Regions from separate parts of the Streptomyces cinereoruber genome, predicted to be linked through region 2. Evidence: riboswitches for the same ligand, from Rfam matches in the RefSeq annotation. Region 2 holds a riboswitch; the other holds the start of a gene.
What was found. Region 2 has a riboswitch for ZMP and ZTP ahead of CP977_RS32300 (bifunctional 5,10-methylenetetrahydrofolate dehydrogenase/5,10-methenyltetrahydrofolate cyclohydrolase). Riboswitches for the same ligand answer to the same signal wherever they lie in the genome.
Positions count from the first base shown of each region.

Region 1: linked by a shared signal. The riboswitch ahead of CP977_RS21250 (serine hydroxymethyltransferase) and the one ahead of CP977_RS32300 (bifunctional 5,10-methylenetetrahydrofolate dehydrogenase/5,10-methenyltetrahydrofolate cyclohydrolase) in region 2 are both predicted to bind ZMP and ZTP.

Region 1 covers NZ_CP023693.1:4,681,525-4,690,560, forward strand. The annotation lists gene pdxR (MocR-like pyridoxine biosynthesis transcription factor PdxR) at 1-129, shown strand, start outside; partial or broken gene CP977_RS21205 (dienelactone hydrolase family protein) at 164-430, shown strand; gene CP977_RS21210 (3-keto-5-aminohexanoate cleavage protein) at 476-1,213, opposite strand; gene CP977_RS21215 (hypothetical protein) at 1,343-1,594, shown strand; gene CP977_RS21220 (hypothetical protein) at 1,649-2,356, opposite strand; gene CP977_RS21225 (DMT family protein) at 2,392-3,228, opposite strand; gene CP977_RS21230 (hypothetical protein) at 3,359-3,670, shown strand; gene CP977_RS21235 (glutathionylspermidine synthase family protein) at 3,685-4,869, shown strand; gene CP977_RS21240 (polysaccharide deacetylase family protein) at 4,885-5,580, opposite strand; gene rocD (ornithine--oxo-acid transaminase) at 5,688-6,893, opposite strand; ZMP/ZTP riboswitch at 7,009-7,099, shown strand; gene CP977_RS21250 (serine hydroxymethyltransferase) at 7,174-8,460, shown strand; gene trpS (tryptophan--tRNA ligase) at 8,624-9,036, shown strand, end outside.
Region 2 covers NZ_CP023693.1:7,182,210-7,191,245, reverse strand. The annotation lists gene CP977_RS32305 (hypothetical protein) at 72-941, opposite strand; gene CP977_RS32300 (bifunctional 5,10-methylenetetrahydrofolate dehydrogenase/5,10-methenyltetrahydrofolate cyclohydrolase) at 949-1,803, opposite strand; ZMP/ZTP riboswitch at 1,833-1,940, opposite strand; gene CP977_RS32295 (terpene synthase family protein) at 2,211-3,149, shown strand; gene CP977_RS32290 (DUF1206 domain-containing protein) at 3,214-4,044, opposite strand; gene CP977_RS32285 (alpha/beta fold hydrolase) at 4,230-5,036, shown strand; gene CP977_RS32280 (glutathione S-transferase family protein) at 5,077-6,069, shown strand; gene CP977_RS32270 (PP2C family protein-serine/threonine phosphatase) at 6,482-7,732, opposite strand; gene CP977_RS32265 (DUF6328 family protein) at 7,985-8,506, shown strand; gene CP977_RS32260 (PepSY domain-containing protein) at 8,633-9,036, shown strand, end outside.

The DNA of each region.
Region 1 (9,036 bases), 2.5 Mb from region 2:
CAGGGCGTCTCCCACTACCGCCGCCCCACCGCGGCCCCGTCCCCGGACGCCCTCGTCGTCGGCTACGCCACCCCGTCGGACAGCGCGTGGCCGGGCGCGCTGGAGGCGCTGTGCGGGGTGCTGCCGTGAGGCGCGCCCGCGCTGCTCCGCCGACGGTGAACTCCGGTCCGACGCCCACACCGAACTGGGGTACGTCGCGCTGGCCTTCGACCTCCACGGCGGACGCCGTGTGAGCGACCCCGAGGAGATGCTGGCCCGTTGCCTGCCGCTGCTCGCCGACCCCGACCGGATGCGGGGCATCGGCCACGCGGCGCTCGACGTGCTGCGCGCCGAACCGCGGATCGAACCCGACCGGATCGCCGCCATCGGCTACGGGACCGGGGACGCGATCGCGCTGGAACTCGGGCGCGACGGCGTCGACCTGCTCGCCGAGTGCCTGCCCGTGACGGAGTGATCCGGTCCGGTCCGCACGGGCTCAAGGCCGTCGGGTGCGGTGTTCGGTGAGGACTTCCCGGGCCGCCCGTACGAGGTGGGCGTTGTCCGTCGCGGGGGAGCCGTCCGGCAGGGTCAGGGTGTCCTCCAGGCCGATCCTGGTGGCCAGGCCCAGGGTGGTCGCCGCGTGCAGTACGGGCCAGGCGCCGCCGTCCTCGCCGTGCAGCAGCAGGGGTGCCGGGGGGTCGTCGCCCAGTTCCCGCAGCAGGGCCGTGGCGGTGGCCGTCGCCGTGGTCGGGTCGGTGTCGGTCACCTCGGCCAGGACCCGCAGCACCCGGTGGGCCGACGGCCAGGCGCGGAACCGGCGGGCGCCGTCGGTGCCCGACCAGACGCCGGCCTCGACGCCGATCCCACGCTCCAGCAGCGCGTCCGCCACCGCCTCGGCGCCCTCCTCGTGCCAGTTCACCGAGGCGTGGTCGGGCAGCACCGTCCAGGACCGGATCAGCCCGACCCGCTCCTGCGGGTCCGGCGCCGCCCAGGCCCCGGTGGTGACCCCGACCCGTACCCCCTCCGGTACGGCGGCCCGCACCGCGCCCACCGCCTCGCCGACCGCCCCGGGCCCCAGCGAGTCGCGGCCGTCGGCCCCTCGGGGGTGGAGGTGCACGTCCTCCGCCCCGGCCTCCACCGCCCGTACCGCCTCGGCCGCCAACTCGGCCGGACTCACCGGGATGTGACGGCCCTCGTCCCGACTCCGCACTCCGTTCAGGCACACCTGCAGCATGCGTCGAACTCTGCCAGACACCGTCGGCGCCCTCCACGGGGCGTGCGGCCCGGAGAAGTGGGCGCTGACGCCGTACGGGGCTACGGTGTACGGGCGTTCGGCCGGGAGGCGTCGTGCGAAGGATGCGGAGTGGTGGCGGTGAGCCGTGTCGGGCGGTGGCTGGTGGTGGGGGCGGTGCTGCTCGGCGTCGCCGGTGCCGTCGCCACCGAGATGCTCGAAGGCAGCACCCGGCCGGGGCCTCCCCTCGTCTGGGAATCCGTTACGACGCCCGCTCCCTGCGATCCGTCGGCGCTTCCCGGCACCGACGGACGGCCCGCCGACTTCGCCGCCGAGGCTGAGCCGGGGTCCGGGTCGGAGTCCGATCCGTGCGTGGCGGATTGAGGCCGCGGGCCTGAGGGGGGCCGTGCCCGCACATCCCCGGCGCGCCGGAGTCCGTCAGCGCACCCCGTCCCCGCACTCCGCCCGGAACAGGACCGCCCCCGGCGGCAGTTCGTCCGGGTGTCGGGCGGGTATCCGCAGGCACGCCTCGGGGGAGGCGTCCTCGGGCGGGTACTCCAGGGTGAGGCCGTTCAGTACGGTGACGTCCCCGTCGTGGTGCAGCTCCGCCGGCCGCGCGCCCTCGGGGAAGCGGCCGGCCAGGACGCCGAAGGCCACCGTGCCGTCGCCGTCGGCGACGCGCTCGCGGATCTCGAAGCGCCAGTGCGCGGCCGCGTCGGCCGGCAGCGACCTGCCCCTCCCGCCCAGGCCGGTGAGGAAGTCGGCGTGGGCGCGCAGATGGTGGGCGAGGGCGCAGCAGAGCCGCGTCGCGGTGCCGTCGGGTGCCGCCACCCGCTCGTACCCGGCGTGCGGGCGGAACCGCAGGGCCTCGTCGAGCAGCCCGAGCGCGGTGTCCCTCGCCGCCGGACGGCCCCGCCGGGCGATGTCCAGGAGCAGCGGGGCGGCGATCGCGGCCGCCGGGAACACCGAGCCGCTGTGGTCGTGGACGATCCCGCCGCAGCCGAGCAGCGCCCCGGCCTCCGCCGCCCGCACCAGGCTCGACGCCTCGGTGAGGATCCGCAGGCCGGGGGCGACGCGGTCCGGCTCGTACCATCCGGGAGGGCCCGGCACCGCGCCCCAGTCCACCGCTTCGATCTGCTCCAGCACGGTCGGATCCTCGCACGCGGCCGCTCCCCGTCCGGCTACCCGGGCTGATGCGAGCGCCCCGCCCCCGGCTCCGGCGCCTCCCCGAACCGCGCCAGCGTCAAGGACCCCGCCACCGCCACCGCGAAGCCGGTGACCGCGAGCCAGCCGAGGCCCGGGCGGGTGGTGTCCCCGAGCCAGGCCACCCCGACCGCCGCCGGGCCGATCGTCTCGCCGAGCACCATCCCCGCCGTCGCCGTAGTCACCGAGCCCCGCTGGAGCGCCGACGTCAGGAGCAGGAACGCCGCCCCGCCGCCCGTCAGCAGGGCGTACAGGGCCGGGTCCGTCAGGTCCACCCCGTCGAGCAGGCGGACCGCGACCTCCACCACCCCGAAGCCGAAGCCCGCGCCCAGGCCGAGGACGAGCGCGCGCGGGCGCTCCGGCAGCCGGCCGGCCGCCGCGCCGAGCAGCAGGATCCCGCCCACGACGGCCAGGAGCGCCCAGTCCAGGGCCGCCGGGCCCGTCCGGTGGCCCTCCCTGCCCGAGGCGAGGGCCAGCATCGCGAGCCCCGCGCAGACCACCGCCACCGCCGTCCGCTCCACCCGGCTCAGCCGCACCCGCAGCACCCGCGAGGCGACCACCGCCGTCACCGCCAGGCTCGCCGCGAGGGCCGCGCCCACCACGTAGACGGGCAGCGTCCGCAGGGCCACGACCTGGAGGACGAACCCCAGCCCGTCCAGGCAGAGACCGGCGAGATAGCGCCACTGCCGCACCGCCCGCCACAGCAGCGCGACGTCCACCCCGCCGCCCGTGCCCGGCTCCGAAGCGCGGGCCGCCACCGCCTGGAGGACGGAGGCCGTGCCGTAGCAGATGGCTGAAGCAAACGCACAAATCATCCCGAGGAGCACGAAATGACTCTAGGTCCTGCGACCGGAAAGCACCGGCCTAGACTGGCGGTCGCGGCATGTGTGACCGTGGGGTGCGCGGCCGCGAGGATCGCGACCGCGAAGGGGGAGGATGACAGGCATGCGGAGGCTGAGGTCGAGCACGGTGGTGCTCGGCGGGATGGGCGTCCTGGCGGCGACGATCACGGCGTGCGGTTCCGAACCGGACAAGCGGTGCGTGGACCCGCTGACCCGGGAGCAGCTGCCCCGTTACGAGTGCGACGGCAAAAGCAGCGGCAGCGGCACCAGCGGGAGCGGGACCACCGTCGCCACTCCCCGGGGCTCCTACTACTACGGCGGTTCCGTCAGCGACAACAAGGTGAGCGGCGGCAGCTTCAACAAGACCGCCGTCGACAGCGGCGGCTTCGGCTGCTCCCGCACCGGCGGCGGCTGAGGCGGGCCGGAGGCATGGAACGTCACACCACCGAGCCCCGCCCGGACTGGCAGCGGACGGTCGAGGAGCAGGGCGTCGTCTACCCGCTGACCCGCTACCCGGACGGCTCGCTGCGCCCGTACTGGGACGAGAGCGCGTACTACTCCTTCTCCCTGCCCGAGGTCGAGGCGCTGGAGGAGGTCGTCGAGGAGCTGCACGAGATGTCCCTCGCGGCCGCCGCGCACATCGTGGAGAAGGAACGTTTCGCGGAGCTCGGCGTCACCGACCCCCGGCTGGCCGGCCTGATCGCCGAGTCCTGGCGGCGACGCGACGAACTCCCCTCCGTGTACGGGCGGTTCGACCTCCACTACGACGGCACCGGGCCGGCCAGGATGCTGGAGTACAACGCCGACACGCCGACCTCCCTCGTGGAGGCCGCGAGCGCCCAGTGGTTCTGGATGGAGGAGCGGTTCCCCGGCGCCGACCAGTGGAACTCCCTCCACGAACGCCTCGTGGAGGCCTGGCGGAGCCAGGCCCACCTGCTGCCGCCCGGCCCCGTCCACTTCGCGCACTCGGAGGGCGACGAGCTCGGCGAGGACCTGATGACGGTCGCGTACCTGCGCGAGACCGCCCAGCAGGCCGGTCTGGAGACCGAGGCGCTCTCCGTCGAGCAGATCGGCTGGGACCGGCTCTCGGGCCGCTTCGTCGACGACCGGCTCCGCTTCCTCCGCAGCTGCTTCAAGCTCTACCCGTGGGAGTGGCTGACCACCGACCGCTTCGGCCCGCACGTCCTGGACACCCTCGACAACGGCGGCGGCACCGGCACCACCTGCTGGATCGAGCCCGCCTGGAAGATGCTGCTCTCCAACAAGGCGCTGCTCGCGATCCTGTGGGAGCTGTACCCGGGCCACCCCAACCTGCTGCCCGCCTACCTCGACGGGCCGCGCGAACTCGCCGCCACCACCGGCTGGGCCGCCAAACCGCTGCTCGGCCGCGAGGGCGAGGGCGTCACCCTGCACGAGGCCGGTACGGAGCCCTTCGTGCGGGACGGGGAGCCCTGCTGCTACCAGGGCCTCGCCCCGCTGCCCGACTTCGACGGCAACCGGGTGGTCCTCGGCGCGTGGGTCGTCCAGGACGAGGCGGCGGGCCTCGGCATCCGGGAGTCGGCGGGGCTCGTCACCGACGAGTACGCCCGCTTCCTGCCGCACGTGATCCTCTGACCGTCCCGCCGCGGGCTATTCGGGGACGTACTCCCTGAGCGGGGCGGGCCTCAGGCCCGCCTTCCCGGCCAGGTCCAGGGCCCGCTCCAGGTCCTGTTCCAGGGTCTCGTTGAAGTGCAGCAGGATGATGTCGCCGGCCTTGAGCTCCGGGGTCGGCGGGGCCCACTGGCCCCAGGTGGTGAGGTCGTGCGTCCAGGTCACCACGGCCTTCGCGCCGCAGGCGCGGGCGGCGGTCAGGGTGGTCGCGTCGTACGTGCCGTACGGCGGGCGCAGCAGCCGGGGCCCGTCGCCGAACCGGGCGAGGTGCTGGTCCCGGGCCCCGCAGAACTCCGCCTCCTGCCCGGCCGCGTCGAGCGTGGTCAGGTCCGGGTGGTTGACGGTGTGGTTCTCGACCCGGGAGGGGCCGTGGTCGAGCAGGGTGCGGAAGTACTCGGCGTCGTACGAGTACGCGCCGGGCAGCAGGAACAGCGAGGCGGGCACCCGCCGTTCGAGCAGCAGCTTCGCGGCGGCGGGGTCGTGGAACCAGCCGTCGTCGATGGTGATGAAGACGACCGGGTCGGTGGTCTCGACGTGTGAGACCACCGGGACGGGGGCGGGCCGGGCCGTCTCGGGGGCGGCCTGCGCGGGTCCCGTGACCGTGCCGACGAGCGCGAGCGGGACGAGGGCGGCGAGCGCGGCACGCACGGCGTGGCGCGAGCGGGGTCTCGGCATGGCCGCATCATTGGCCTAGACCAACTGTCGTGTCAATGGTCCGCGTTGGCCCGAACCGATGCCCCGCCCCCGCCGCCCCTTCCGGAACGGACCCGTCCCGAACCCCCTCAGCCCGCCAGCACCCCCCGCAACTGCTCGAGCCCCCAGTCCAGGTCCTCCTTCGAGATGACCAGCGGCGGGGCGATCCGGATCGTCGAGCCGTGGGTGTCCTTCACCAGGACGCCCCGGTCGAGCAGCCGCTCCGAGATCTCCCGGCCCGTGCCCTTCGACGGGGCGATGTCCACGCCCGCCCACAGCCCGCGCCCCCGCACCGCCTCCACCGCGCCGCCGCCCACCAGCAGCCCCAGCTCCGCGTGGAGGTGGTCGCCCAGCTCCGCCGCCCGCTCCTGGTACTCGCCCGTCCGCAGCATCGCGACCACCTCCAGGGCCACCGCGCACGCCAGCGGGTTCCCGCCGAAGGTCGAGCCGTGCTCGCCCGGCCGGAAGACCCCGAGCACGTCCCGGTCGGCCACCACCGCCGACACCGGCACCACCCCGCCGCCCAGCGCCTTCCCGAGCAGGTACACGTCCGGCACCACGCCCTCGTGGTCGCACGCGAACGTCCTCCCCGTACGCCCGAGGCCCGACTGGATCTCGTCCGCCACGAACAGCACGTTCCGCCGCCGGGTCAGCTCCCGCACCCCCGGCAGGTAGCCGGCCGGCGGCACCAGGACCCCCGCCTCGCCCTGGATCGGCTCCAGGAGCACCGCCACCGTGTTCTCCGTGACCGCCGCCTCCAGGGCCGTCAGGTCCCCGTACGGCACGATCTCGAACCCCGGCGTGTACGGCCCGAAGTGATCCCGCGCCTCGTGGTCCGTGGAGAAGCTCACGACCGTCGTCGTCCGGCCGTGGAAGTTGTTCGCCGCCACCACGATCTTCGCGTGCCCGTCCGGCACGCCCTTCACCTCGTACCCCCACTTCCGGGCCGTCTTGACGGCCGTCTCCACCGCCTCCGCCCCCGTGTTCATCGGCAGCACCGCCTCCTTGCCGCACAGCTCCGCGAGCCGCGCGCAGAAGTCGGCGAACCGGTCGTGGTGGAAGGCCCGCGAGGTCAGCGTCACCCGCTCCAGCTGGGCCTTCGCCGCGTCGATCAGACGCCGGTTGCCGTGCCCGAAGTTGAGCGCCGAGTACCCGGCGAGCAGATCGAGGTACCGGCGCCCCTCGACGTCGGTCATCCAGGCGCCGTCCGCCGAGGCGACGACGACCGGAAGGGGGTGGTAGTTGTGGGCGCTGTGCGCCTCCGCGGAGGCGATGGCGTCTTCTGTCCTCGACACGGGATCTCCGTTCGTCCTGCGGCCCGGGGTGGATGTGCCCCCTTTCCCTATCGTCGCTCGCGCACCGGACGGGGAAACCTCCGACACGGCACGCCCGCCGGGCCGCTACTCTGACGGCACGCACGGCGACTGGCGTACGGGGAAGCGACCCCGGGGGAGCCGTGCGCGGCAGACCGCACGAGGCGCCGCCCGCCTGGGCGTCCCGGGACCGACGTCCCGCGCGGCGCCGCGACCTCCTCGCCGTGCCCCGGGACACCGACCACGCCCGGAGGACACCACCGTGACCACCACCGCAGCCACGGACATCGCAGCCACCCACCCCGCCCTCTCCGCCGCCGACCCCGAACTCGCCGCCCTCGTCGGCGCCGAGGAACGGCTCCAGGCCGACACCCTGCGCCTCATCCCCAGCGAGAACTACGTCTCCGCCGCCGTCCTCGAAGCCTCCGGCACCGTCCTCCAGAACAAGTACAGCGAGGGCTACCCCGGCCGCCGCTACTACGAGGGCCAGCAGAACGTCGACCGGGTCGAGGCCCTCGCCGTCGCGCGCGCCAAGGCCCTCTTCGGCGCCGACCACGCCAACGTCCAGCCGTACTCCGGCTCCCCTGCCAACCTCGCCGTCTACCTCGCCTTCGCCGAGCCCGGCGACGCCGTCATGGGCATGGCCCTGCCCATGGGCGGCCACCTCACCCACGGCTGGGGCGTCTCCGCCACCGGCTCGTGGTTCCGGGGCGTCCAGTACGGCGTGCGCCGGGACACCGGGCTCGTCGACCTCGACGAGGTCCGCGACCTGGCCCTGAAGGAGCGCCCGAAGGTGATCTTCTGCGGCGGCACCGCCCTGCCCCGCACCGTCGACTTCGCCGCCTTCGGGGAGATCGCCCGCGAGGCCGGCGCCGTCCTCGTCGCCGACGTCGCCCACGTCGCGGGCCTGATCGCGGGCGGCGCCCACCCGTCCCCGGCCGGGCACGTGGACGTGATCTCCACGACCACCCACAAGACCCTGCGCGGCCCGCGCGGCGCCATGCTCCTGTCCCGCGAGGAGCACGCCAGGGCCCTCGACCGGGCCGTCTTCCCCGGCCTCCAGGGCGGCCCGCACAACCAGACCACCGCCGCCATCGCCGTCGCCCTGCGCGAGGCCGCCCAGCCCTCCTTCCGCACCTACGCCCACGCCGTCGTCGCCAACGCGAAGGCCCTAGCCGAGGCCCTCCTCGCCCGCGGCTTCGACCTGGTCTCCGGCGGCACCGACAACCACCTGATCCTGATGGACCTCACCTCCCGGCAGGTCCCCGGCAAGACCGCCGCCAAGGCCCTCGACCGGGCCGGGATCGTCGTCAACCACAACACCGTCCCCTACGACCCCCGGAAGCCCTTCGACCCCTCCGGCATCCGCATCGGCACCCCCGCCCTCACCTCCCGCGGCCTCGGCACCGCGCACATGCCGCGGGTCGCGGACTGGATCGACCGGGGCGTCACGGCCGCCGGCCGGGGCGACGAGGACGCCCTCGCCGCGATCCGCGCCGAGGTCGCCGACCTGATGGCCGCCTTCCCGGCCCCGGGCCTGCCCGTCTGACCCGACCGTCACCGAACGGGGGCGCGGACCGGCGCGCGCACTGTGTTCCTGGTCTCATCCACCACGGGCCACGGCCGCCGCGACCGGAACCGCGCCCCCGCGCGCGTACCACTGACGGACCGGTCGGGCGGGGACCGGTCCCGCACCTGAGAGAATGATGTGCATGGCCTTCGACAGTCCCCGTGTGCTCTCCGGAATCCAGCCCACCGCCGGCTCGTTCCACCTCGGCAACTACCTCGGCGCCGTCCGCCAGTGGGTCGCCCTCCAGGAGAGCCACGACGCCTTCTACATGGTCGTGGACCTGCACGCGATCACGGTCCCGCAGGACCCGGCCGAGCTGCGCGCCAACACCCGGCTCGCCGCCGCCCAGCTGCTCGCCGCCGGCCTCGACCCGGACCGCTGCACCCTCTTCGTCCAGAGCCACGTCCCCGAGCACACCCAGCTCGGCTGGGTCATGAACTGCCTCACCGGCTTCGGCGAGGCCTCCCGCATGACCCAGTTCAAGGACAAGTCCGCCAAGCAGGGTGCCGACCGCGCCACCGTCGGCCTCTTCACGTACCCGATCCTCCAGGTCGC
Region 2 (9,036 bases):
ACCGAAGGGACGTCACCGTACCGGCGGAGTACCACCCGCACCGGTGAGGTGCCGCCTGAGCCGGTGGCACGTCACCTGAGCCGGTGGCTGATCCTCCCTCCGACGGCGGAGGGGGCGGCCAGGCTGCAGGCGACGGTGTCCGAGCCGAGGAGGTGGCTCGTCCGGTACGGGTACTGGACGAAGGTCGTCCAGCGCGTGCCGAGCGGCTGCCGGGCCGCCTTGCGGCGCAGCGGTTCGCGGCAGAGCTCCGCGGCCGCCTCCTTCACCGCCCGGTCCGTGGCGTAGCGGCCGGTCAGCCGGGGCCGGGCGACGAGTTCGGCGGAGTGCGGCGTGTCGCAGGGGCGGCGGACGGCGGTGCCCGGCGCGTCGCGGTCGATGTCGAAGCAGTCGCCCACGCGCAGCGCCTCGAAGGAGACGGGCCGCTCGGTGCGCCGTTCGCCCTTCGGACTCCCGGAGGGGGCCGGGGCGGTTCCGGTGGAGGCGGTGTTCCCGGTCCTGGGCGGCGTCGGGGACGTGCTCGTGCGCGGGGCCCGCTCCCCGGGCTCCGTACGCGTCGGCGTGCCGCCCCGCGTGCCCGCGGTGGTCGGCGCGCCGTCCCCCGTCGTACCGGGCGCGGGCATGTCGGCGGCTCCGGCCGTGCCGGACGCGCCGGGCGCCGGGTCACCGGTCGTGGGAGGGGCGGCGTCGGGGCCGACGGCCTCGGTGACGGCGGAGAGCGGCGCGTCCGTCGGGGTCCCGTCGTTGCCGCCGTCGTCCCGGACGGACAGGAAGGCGGTCGCCACCAGGGCGGCCGTGAGCAGCGGGACGAGCGGCGTGCCGAACCGGCCGGCGCGGCGCGGCGCCGGGCGGCGATCGCGCCGCGGGCTCTCCCCGTCGGCCGGGCGCCGTCCGGACAGCACGGTGCGGACCGTCGTACGCGCGCCCTGCCGCCTCTCCGTCACGGTCGTCCTACAGGCCCAGCTGGCGCTCGGCGCCCTCGACCGTCTGGGCGAGGAGCACGGCGATGGTCATGGGGCCGACACCACCGGGGACCGGGGTGATGAGGGAGGCGCGCTCGGCGGCCGACGCGAAGTCGACGTCACCGACGTTGCCCGGGTTGTAGCCGGCGTCGACGACGACGGCACCGGGCTTGATGTCCTCGCCCTTGATGAAGTTCGGCCTGCCGACGGCGGCGACGAGGACGTCGGCCTCGCGGACGACCGAGGAGAGGTCCCGGGTGCGGGAGTGGCAGTAGGTGACGGTGGCGTCGCGGCCGAGGAGGAGCAGACCGGCCGGCTTGCCGAGGATGGCGCTGCGACCGACCACGACGGCCCGCTTGCCGCTCAGTTCGACGTCGTACGCGTCGAGGAGGCGCATGATGCCGCCGGGCGTGCAGGAGACGAAGCCGGGGAGGCCGAAGCCCATGGCGGCGAAGGAGGCCATGGTGACGCCGTCGACGTCCTTCTCCGGGGCGATGGCCTCGAAGGCGGCGCGCTCGTCGATGTGGGGGCCGACGGGGTGCTGGAGGAGGATGCCGTGGACCTCGGGGTCCAGGGAGAGGGCGGTGATCGCGGCGACCAGTTCCTCGGTCGTCGTGGTGGCGGGCAGCTCGACGTGCTGGGAGCGGATCCCGGCCTGCGCGCAGCGGTTCCGCTTCATCTTCACGTACGTCACGGAGGCCGGGTCCTCGCCGACCAGGACGGTCGCGAGACAGGGGGTGACGCCGGTGCGGCGGGTGACCTCGGCGGCGCGGGCGGCGGTCTCCTCGACCGTGCGGCGGGCGAGGGCCGTACCGTCCATGAGGGCGGCGGTGCTGGTGGACATGGCAACTCCCGGGCGTCGTCTCTGACCGAATGGTTCGCCCAGGCGCACGGCATTCGGCACGATCGCGCCGGTGGGCGCGCTCCGCCGGGCCGCTCCCCGGTGGTGATCCACCTCAAGCGCCAGTCACGGCCCGGACCCCACTCTACGTGAGGGGCCGGGGGCGGGTCTCGGACAGGTCCGGGCCGGGCTCCGGGGGCGGCGGCCGGCCGCGCGGAACGGATCGTCGCCGACCACCCCGGTCGGTCGTCGCCACGGCCGCCGACCGGTCCGCGGCCAGGGGGGTCCGGATTCGATCCCCTTGTTATTCCTGGTAGTTAGTGATCAGTTCAAGTAATCTTCGATCGCGCCGGGGGGCGTTGGGGGCACCCGGGCCCGATGCTCTGGGGGTGCCCGTGTTCCATGCCGCAGTGCTCGACCTTCCCTTCCCGCCGCACAGTCATCCGGACCGGGAGGCCGCCGCCCTGCTCCACCGGGAGTGGCTGCGGCGCCACGAGGGGCTCGCCGGGGCCGTCGACCGGGCGGTCTACGACCGGTGGGACGTACCGCGGCTCGCCGCGTTGACCAGTCCCGACTGCGCCACCGGCGACCTGGCCCTCGCCGCGGACCTGCTCGGCTTCTACTTCCTCTTCGACGACGGGTTCGACAGCGGTCTCGGCCGGGCCCCCGCGCGGGTGGCGGAGGTCTGCGCCCGGTTGACGGCCCTCCTGCACGGGGACGGCCCCGCGCCCGGCGCCCGCACCCCCGTGGAGCGGGCCTTCGCCGACCTCTGGGAGCGCAGCGCGCACGGCATGTCCGCCCGGTGGCGGGCCAGGAGCGCCTACAACTGGGAGTGGTACTTCGCCTGCCACCCGGCCGAGGCCGCCGGCCGGCTCTCCGGTCGGCTCCCGGACCGGGAGGGCTATCTGGCGCTCCGCCGGGGCACGGCCGCCATGGAGACGCTCTTCGACATGGTCGAGCGGCTGAACCGGTTCGAGGTGCCGCAGGAGGTGCTGCACCATCCGACCCTCCGCCTGATGCGCCAACTGGCGGCCGACATACCGTCGTTCACCAATGACGTGCACTCGTACGCGCAGGAGCTCGCGCGGGGCGACGTCGCCAACATGGTGATGATCGTCCGCGAGGAGACCGGGGGCTCCCCCGAGGAGGCGGCCGCCCGGGTGATGCGCGAGGCCCAGGCGATGGTCGACCGCTTCGTGGGCCTTTCCGCCGAGGTCCCCGAAATCTGCGACCTCCTCGGCCTCTCCCCGGCCGGGCACGAGGCCGCCCGCCGGTACGTCGACGGGCTCGCCGCCTGGATCGCCGGCTACCACCGCTGGGAGGTGGACACCGGCCGCTACGGCAAGTGAGCCGCGGCCGTGGAAACGCCCCGCACGCGTGCGCGTGCGGGGCGTCCGGTTCGCGGCCGGCGGATCAGACGTCGCGCCACTTCGCCTGGCCGAAGGAGAAGACCCCGAAGAGGACGAGTCCGGCGGCCACGGCGACCAGCAGCCACGGGCCGGCGGGGGTCTGCGCGAACGAGCGGATCGCGTCGTCCATGCCCTTGGCCTCGTCCGGGTCGAACTCGATCGCCGCCTTCAGACCGAAGAAGCCGATGGCCGCGAAGACGAGTCCGCGTCCGACGCCCCCGGCGATGCCGGTCACGTCCATGAAGCGCCGCTGGTGCGCGGACATCGTGGCCCACGTCAGGCGCTTGCGGTACTTCCGCATCACGGCCCGGCCGCCCATCCACAGGCCCGCGCCCAGGAAGCCCACGGCCGCCGCGCCGACCAGCCACTGCCCCGCCGGCAGGTCGAGGAGACGGCCGGTGATGTCGTGGCTCTGCCGGTCGGTCGCGCCGGCGCCGCTGTCCCGGTTCCCCGCCGCGAAGGACAGGACGAAGAAGGACGAGACGGCGTAGAAGACGAACCGGGCGGCGGACACGGCCCGCTTGGCCGGCTTGTCGCCCTTCGGCCCCGCGCCTCCGAACAGGGCCTCCGAGAGGCGCCACAGCGCCATCCCGACGAGCCCGATGCCCAGGGCCCAGAGGATCACCGCTCCGAACGGCGTCCCGGCGACCTGCGCGAGGGCACCGCCCTTGTCGGCCTGCTCGCCCGTGCCGGTCAGCCCGATGCGGACGGCCAGCACCCCGATGAGCAGGTACAGGACTCCGCGCGCGACGAAGCCCGCCCGGGCGCCCGCTCGTACCACGTCCCCACGGGCCGCTCTTCTCGCGACGGCCGTGGTCGACCCCCCTGTGCTCATGCCCCTTCACCCCTCTCGGATCGGAATGACCGGGTGCCCCGTCTTCTCCGTTCGAACCCCCGCGGTGCGTTCGAACGCCGGCCGGTGGGCATCGCGCGGCCGGCGCGGATCACCGTTTGCGGCCCTCCGGAGCCCGGCGGAGACTGGGCGGGGGCAGGGGGCGAACCTGGAGAGGGTCTGGGACGATGGGCGCATACGCTGACCTTCCTGGGGTCAGGACCTGGTACGAGACCGAGGGCGACGGCGACCCGCTGGTCCTGCTGCACGGCGGCTTCTGCACCAACGAGACGTGGGGCGCCCAGCGTCCCGACCTCGCCGGCGCGTACCGCCTCTTCCTGCCCGAGCGGCGCGCGCACGGGCACACCCCCGATGTGGCCGGACCGCTGTCGTACCGGGACATGGCGGACGACACGGCGGCGTTCCTGGAACGGGTGGTCGGGGGCCCGGCGCATCTGGTCGGGTGGAGCGACGGCGGTGTCGTCGCGCTGCTCGTCGCCGCCGCCCGGCCCGACCTGGTCCGCAGGGTGGTGGTGATCGGGGCGAACTTCCGTCCCGGTCCCGAGTGCTTCACCGATCCGGCGATGCTGGACGCGATGACGCCCGACAGCCCGGACATGGAGTTCTTCCGCGAGATGTACGCGGCCGTCGCGCCGGACGGGGCGGACCACTGGCCGGTGGTGGCGGCCAAGGTGGTCGACATGTGGCGGACCCAGCCGACGCTCTCCCCCGAGGACCTGGGGTGCGTACGGGCTCCCACCCTGGTCGTGGCCGGCGACGACGATCTGATGACGCTGGAACACACCGCCGCCCTCTACCGGGCGATCCCGGGGGCGCGGCTGGCCGTGGTGCCCGGCGCCTCCCACCTGGTGCCGCTGGAACAGCCGGAGCGGATCAACCGGATGGTCCTCGACCACCTGGCGGGGGACGCCGAGGTCGAGACGATGATGCCGGTGCTGCGCGCGGCGTCCGGGGCCCCGGGCGGCGGCGGCTGATCGCGGGCGGAGTCGTACGGGGCGGGTTACGCTCGTGGTCATGGCTGGCGACGGTGAGTACGAGCGCGACCGGAACTACCTGACGACACGGATCACGGCCGACGGCCGGGACGGGTTTCCCGTGGAGCCCGGACGGTACCGGCTGGTCATCGCCCGCGCGTGCCCGTGGGCGAACCGGGCCGCGATCGTCCGGCGCCTCGTGGGCCTGGAGGACGTCCTGTCGATGGGCATCGCGGGGCCCGTGCACGACGAGCGCAGCTGGTCCTTCCACCTGGACCCGGACGGCAGGGACCCGGTCCTCGGCATCGAACGGCTCCAGGAGGCGTTCTTCCGGCGGGACCCCGGCTACGCGCGCGGGATCACCGTGCCCGCGATCGTCGACGTCCCCACCGGGGCGGTGGTGACCAACGACTTCGCGCGGATCACGCTCGACCTGGGCAGTCAGTGGACGGCCCATCAGCGGGAGGGCGCGCCGGAGCTCTACCCGGAGAAGTGGCGGGACGAGATCGACGACGTGGCCGAGAAGGTGTACCGGGACGTCAACAACGGTGTGTACAAGTGCGGTTTCGCGAGCAGCCAGGAGGCGTACGACAAGGCGTACCGGAGGCTGTGGGACCGGCTGGAGTGGCTGGAGGAGCGGCTTGGGAACCGGCGCTATCTGGTCGGGGACACGATCACGGAGGCCGACGTCCGCCTCTTCACGACCCTCGTGCGGTTCGACGCCGTCTACCACGGCCACTTCAAGTGCAACCGGCGGAAGCTGACCGAGCTTCCGGCGCTGTGGGGGTACGCGCGGGACCTGTTCCAGACGCCCGGTTTCGGCGACACGATCGACTTCGAACAGATCAAGAGGCACTACTACGTCGTCCACCGCGACATCAATCCGACGGGGATCGTCCCCCTGGGCCCGGACCCCCGGAACTGGCTCTCGGCGCACGGGCGGGAGGAGCTGGGCGGGCGTCCGTTCGGCGACGGGACGCCGCCCGGGCCGCCTCCGCCGTCCGAGCGGGTCCCGCCGCTCGGCACCGGCTGAGCCGGACGCGCGCCGGCGCGCCCCGTACACGCGTCGCTTCTGTCCTGTACGTGCGCCGGGTCCGTCCCGCACACGCGTCGGCCCCCGCCCTCTCTCACGGGCGGGGGCCGACGCGTGTGCGGGACGCTCAGGTCACCGGTTCCGGGCCGGGGCCCGGCGGGGGCAGCGGGCCGGGCTGCGGGAAGGGCTCCGGGGGCGGTGTCGGGGCCGGTGGGTCCGGCTCCGGCTGGGGCGGCGCGGGCGGAACGGGGTCCGGTCCGCCGGGCCCGGGGCCCGGGCCCGGCAGCGGTCCCGGCCCGGGGGCGGGCCCCGGGCCCGGCGGGGGCGTGGGACTCGGAGGGACGGGATCGTTCGGGGGTGTGCTCATGAACCCTCCTGACGGTTCGCCGTGGTCTCGCTGTCGAAGCCGCGCCTACCCGCGTCCCGGGCGATCACTCGCGCCCGGGGCCCGATCGCTTTCTTCCGCCGCGTCCGGGCGTGCTCCCCGGCCGCGTCCGCTCGGGTGCCACTCGGTGAGCAGGATGGTGGCGTCGTCGCGCAGCTTGTGGACCTGGTGCTGCCGCAGTCCCTGGACCAGGCGGCGAAGGGCTTCGGGGGCGGGAGCGCCGGCCGCCGTGGCGCGGATGACGGTGTCGGCCAGCCGCTCCTCTCCGTAGAAGTCCCCGCCGGGCGAACGCGCCTCGGTGACGCCGTCGCTGTAGAGGAGGATCCGGTCGCCGGGCTGGAGGCGCGCGGTGTGCTCGGTGGGCGGCGTCTCCCTGAGGAACCCCCAGCCGAGCGGGAGGTCGGGCTCCCGGTCGAGGACCAGCGGGAGGACCCTGCCGTGGCGGATCAGCAGGGGCGGCGGATGCCCGCAGTTGATCCAGGTCAGCCGTCCGTCGGCGGTGTCCAGATGGGCGACGACGGCGGTCATGAGGCGGTCGGTGAACCAGGTGTCGAGGATCCGGTCGATCGAGGTGACGATGTCGGTCAGCGAGCCGCCGGAGCGGCGGGCCGCCCGGCAGGCGGCGAGTCCGGCCGCGCTGGCTCCGCCGGAGGCGAGGTCGTGGCCCATGGAGTCGATGACGGTCAGGTGCAGGCCGCGGTCGTCCAGGGTGTGGTCGAAGGTGTCGCCACCGATGTCGTACGCGGGTTCGAGGACCGCCGAGGAGGTGACCTCCGTCGTACCGATGGTCCGGGGCGGCAGGAAGGCCCACAGCAGCTCGGCCTGCACCGTCATCGGACGCGCGCGTTCCGTCTCGACCAACAGGTCGCTGTGGGAGGACTTCGACACCACGAGGAGGGCGGCGACCCCGGCGAGCGTCTCGCCGCGTCCGAGCAGGGCGTCGTCCAGGTCGGGCGCCGTCACCATCAGGACGCCGATGCGCTCGACCCCGTCGATCATCGGAAGCCAGGCGGTGGCGCCGTCCCTCGACCGCTGCGCCTGCTGCGTGCGGTAGGCCAGGCCCGCGAGGGAGGTGTCCACGTCGAGCGTCGGCTGATGGGCGACGTCCGGCTGGGGCAGGGCGATCAGCCGGATCTGCTGGAGGTCGGTGACGTACATGGCCGTCCCCCGGAACCCCATGCGGCGGCCCGCGTCCTGGACGAGGCCCGCGAGCTCCCGCCCGGACCGCAGGTGGGAACGGGCCAGCAGATCGCCCAGGACATCCTCGTACGTCGACACACGATCTCCGCGGCTTTTTCTCCGGCGTCTTGCGGCGGCGTGGAGCAGCCCGTCCTCCCCCGGGCACCCCCGGGGTGGCTCCCAGGCTACGCAGGCCCTCCGGTGATCGCACGCCTTCACGCGCGCGTGCCCGCCGTCGTCCGCCGTGCCGGAAGCGGCTTCCCCACCGGGCCGGAACGGCGGACGGCGCGCACCCTGGGAAAAGGGAAACTCGGGGCGGATGGGATGCGGACCTGCGGGAAAGAGGACGCCATGGTTGAGGACGAGATACCCGAGAGCGACCGGCGGACCAGAAGAAGCGAGACGCCCGAGGAGCGGGCGGACCGGCGCTGGACCGAACTCATACAGGAGATCAGGGTCGCCCAGACCGGTGTGCAGATCCTCCTGGGCTTCCTGCTCACCGTGGTGTTCACACCGCACTTCCAGGGCCTGGAACAGACCGACAAGACGATCTACATCGTCACCGTCGTGCTCGGTTCGCTGGCGACCGGCGCCCTCATCGGGCCCGTGGCCTTCCACCGCATCGTGTCGGGGCGCCGCATCAAGCCCCAGGCGGTCGTCTGGGCGTCCCGGCTCACGTTCCTCGGTCTCATCCTGCTGCTCGCGACGCTGGTCTCGGCGCTCTTCCTGATTCTGCGCGTGGCCACGCACGACGGCTACGTGCCGTGGCTGGTGTCCGGGGTGGTCGCCTGGTACCTGGTCTGCTGGTTCGGCCTGCCGCTGTGGGCGCGGATCCGCTACACGAACGGGGACGGCCTGTCGTCCGACGAGTGAAGCGGGGTCCGGTCCGGACGGGGGCGCCAGGTCGGTTCCCCCGTCCGGACCGGCGGAGGGCCGCGATCGGGTGGTTGCGCGGCCCGGCGTGTCACGGAGCGGGGGAGCCCGGTCAGGAATGGACGCATGAGCACCTCTCTGCGACATCGACTGCGCGGCCCGGCCGTCGCCTGCCTCGCCGCGTCCTGCGCCCTTCTGCTCGCCGCCTGCGGCTCCGAGCAGAAGGAGACCACCACGACCTCCGCCCGTATCGCACCGGCCCAGACCACGGCCACCGGCGGTCCGACGGCGACGGGCTCCGCGTCCGCCTCTCCCTCCGGGTCCGCTTCGCCGCGGCTCACCGACGACCAGGCGGAGCGCCAGCGCCTCGTCCCGGCCACGAAGGTCACCTGGGACAAGGCCGTGCAGACCGCCGTGGCCACCGTCCCCCAGGGCAAGCTGGTCGAGACCGAGCTCGCCTGGGCGCCGCCGAACGCCACCGCGAGCGGCAGCGCCACCGCGTCCGCCTCCCCGTCCGTGAGCCCCGGCGC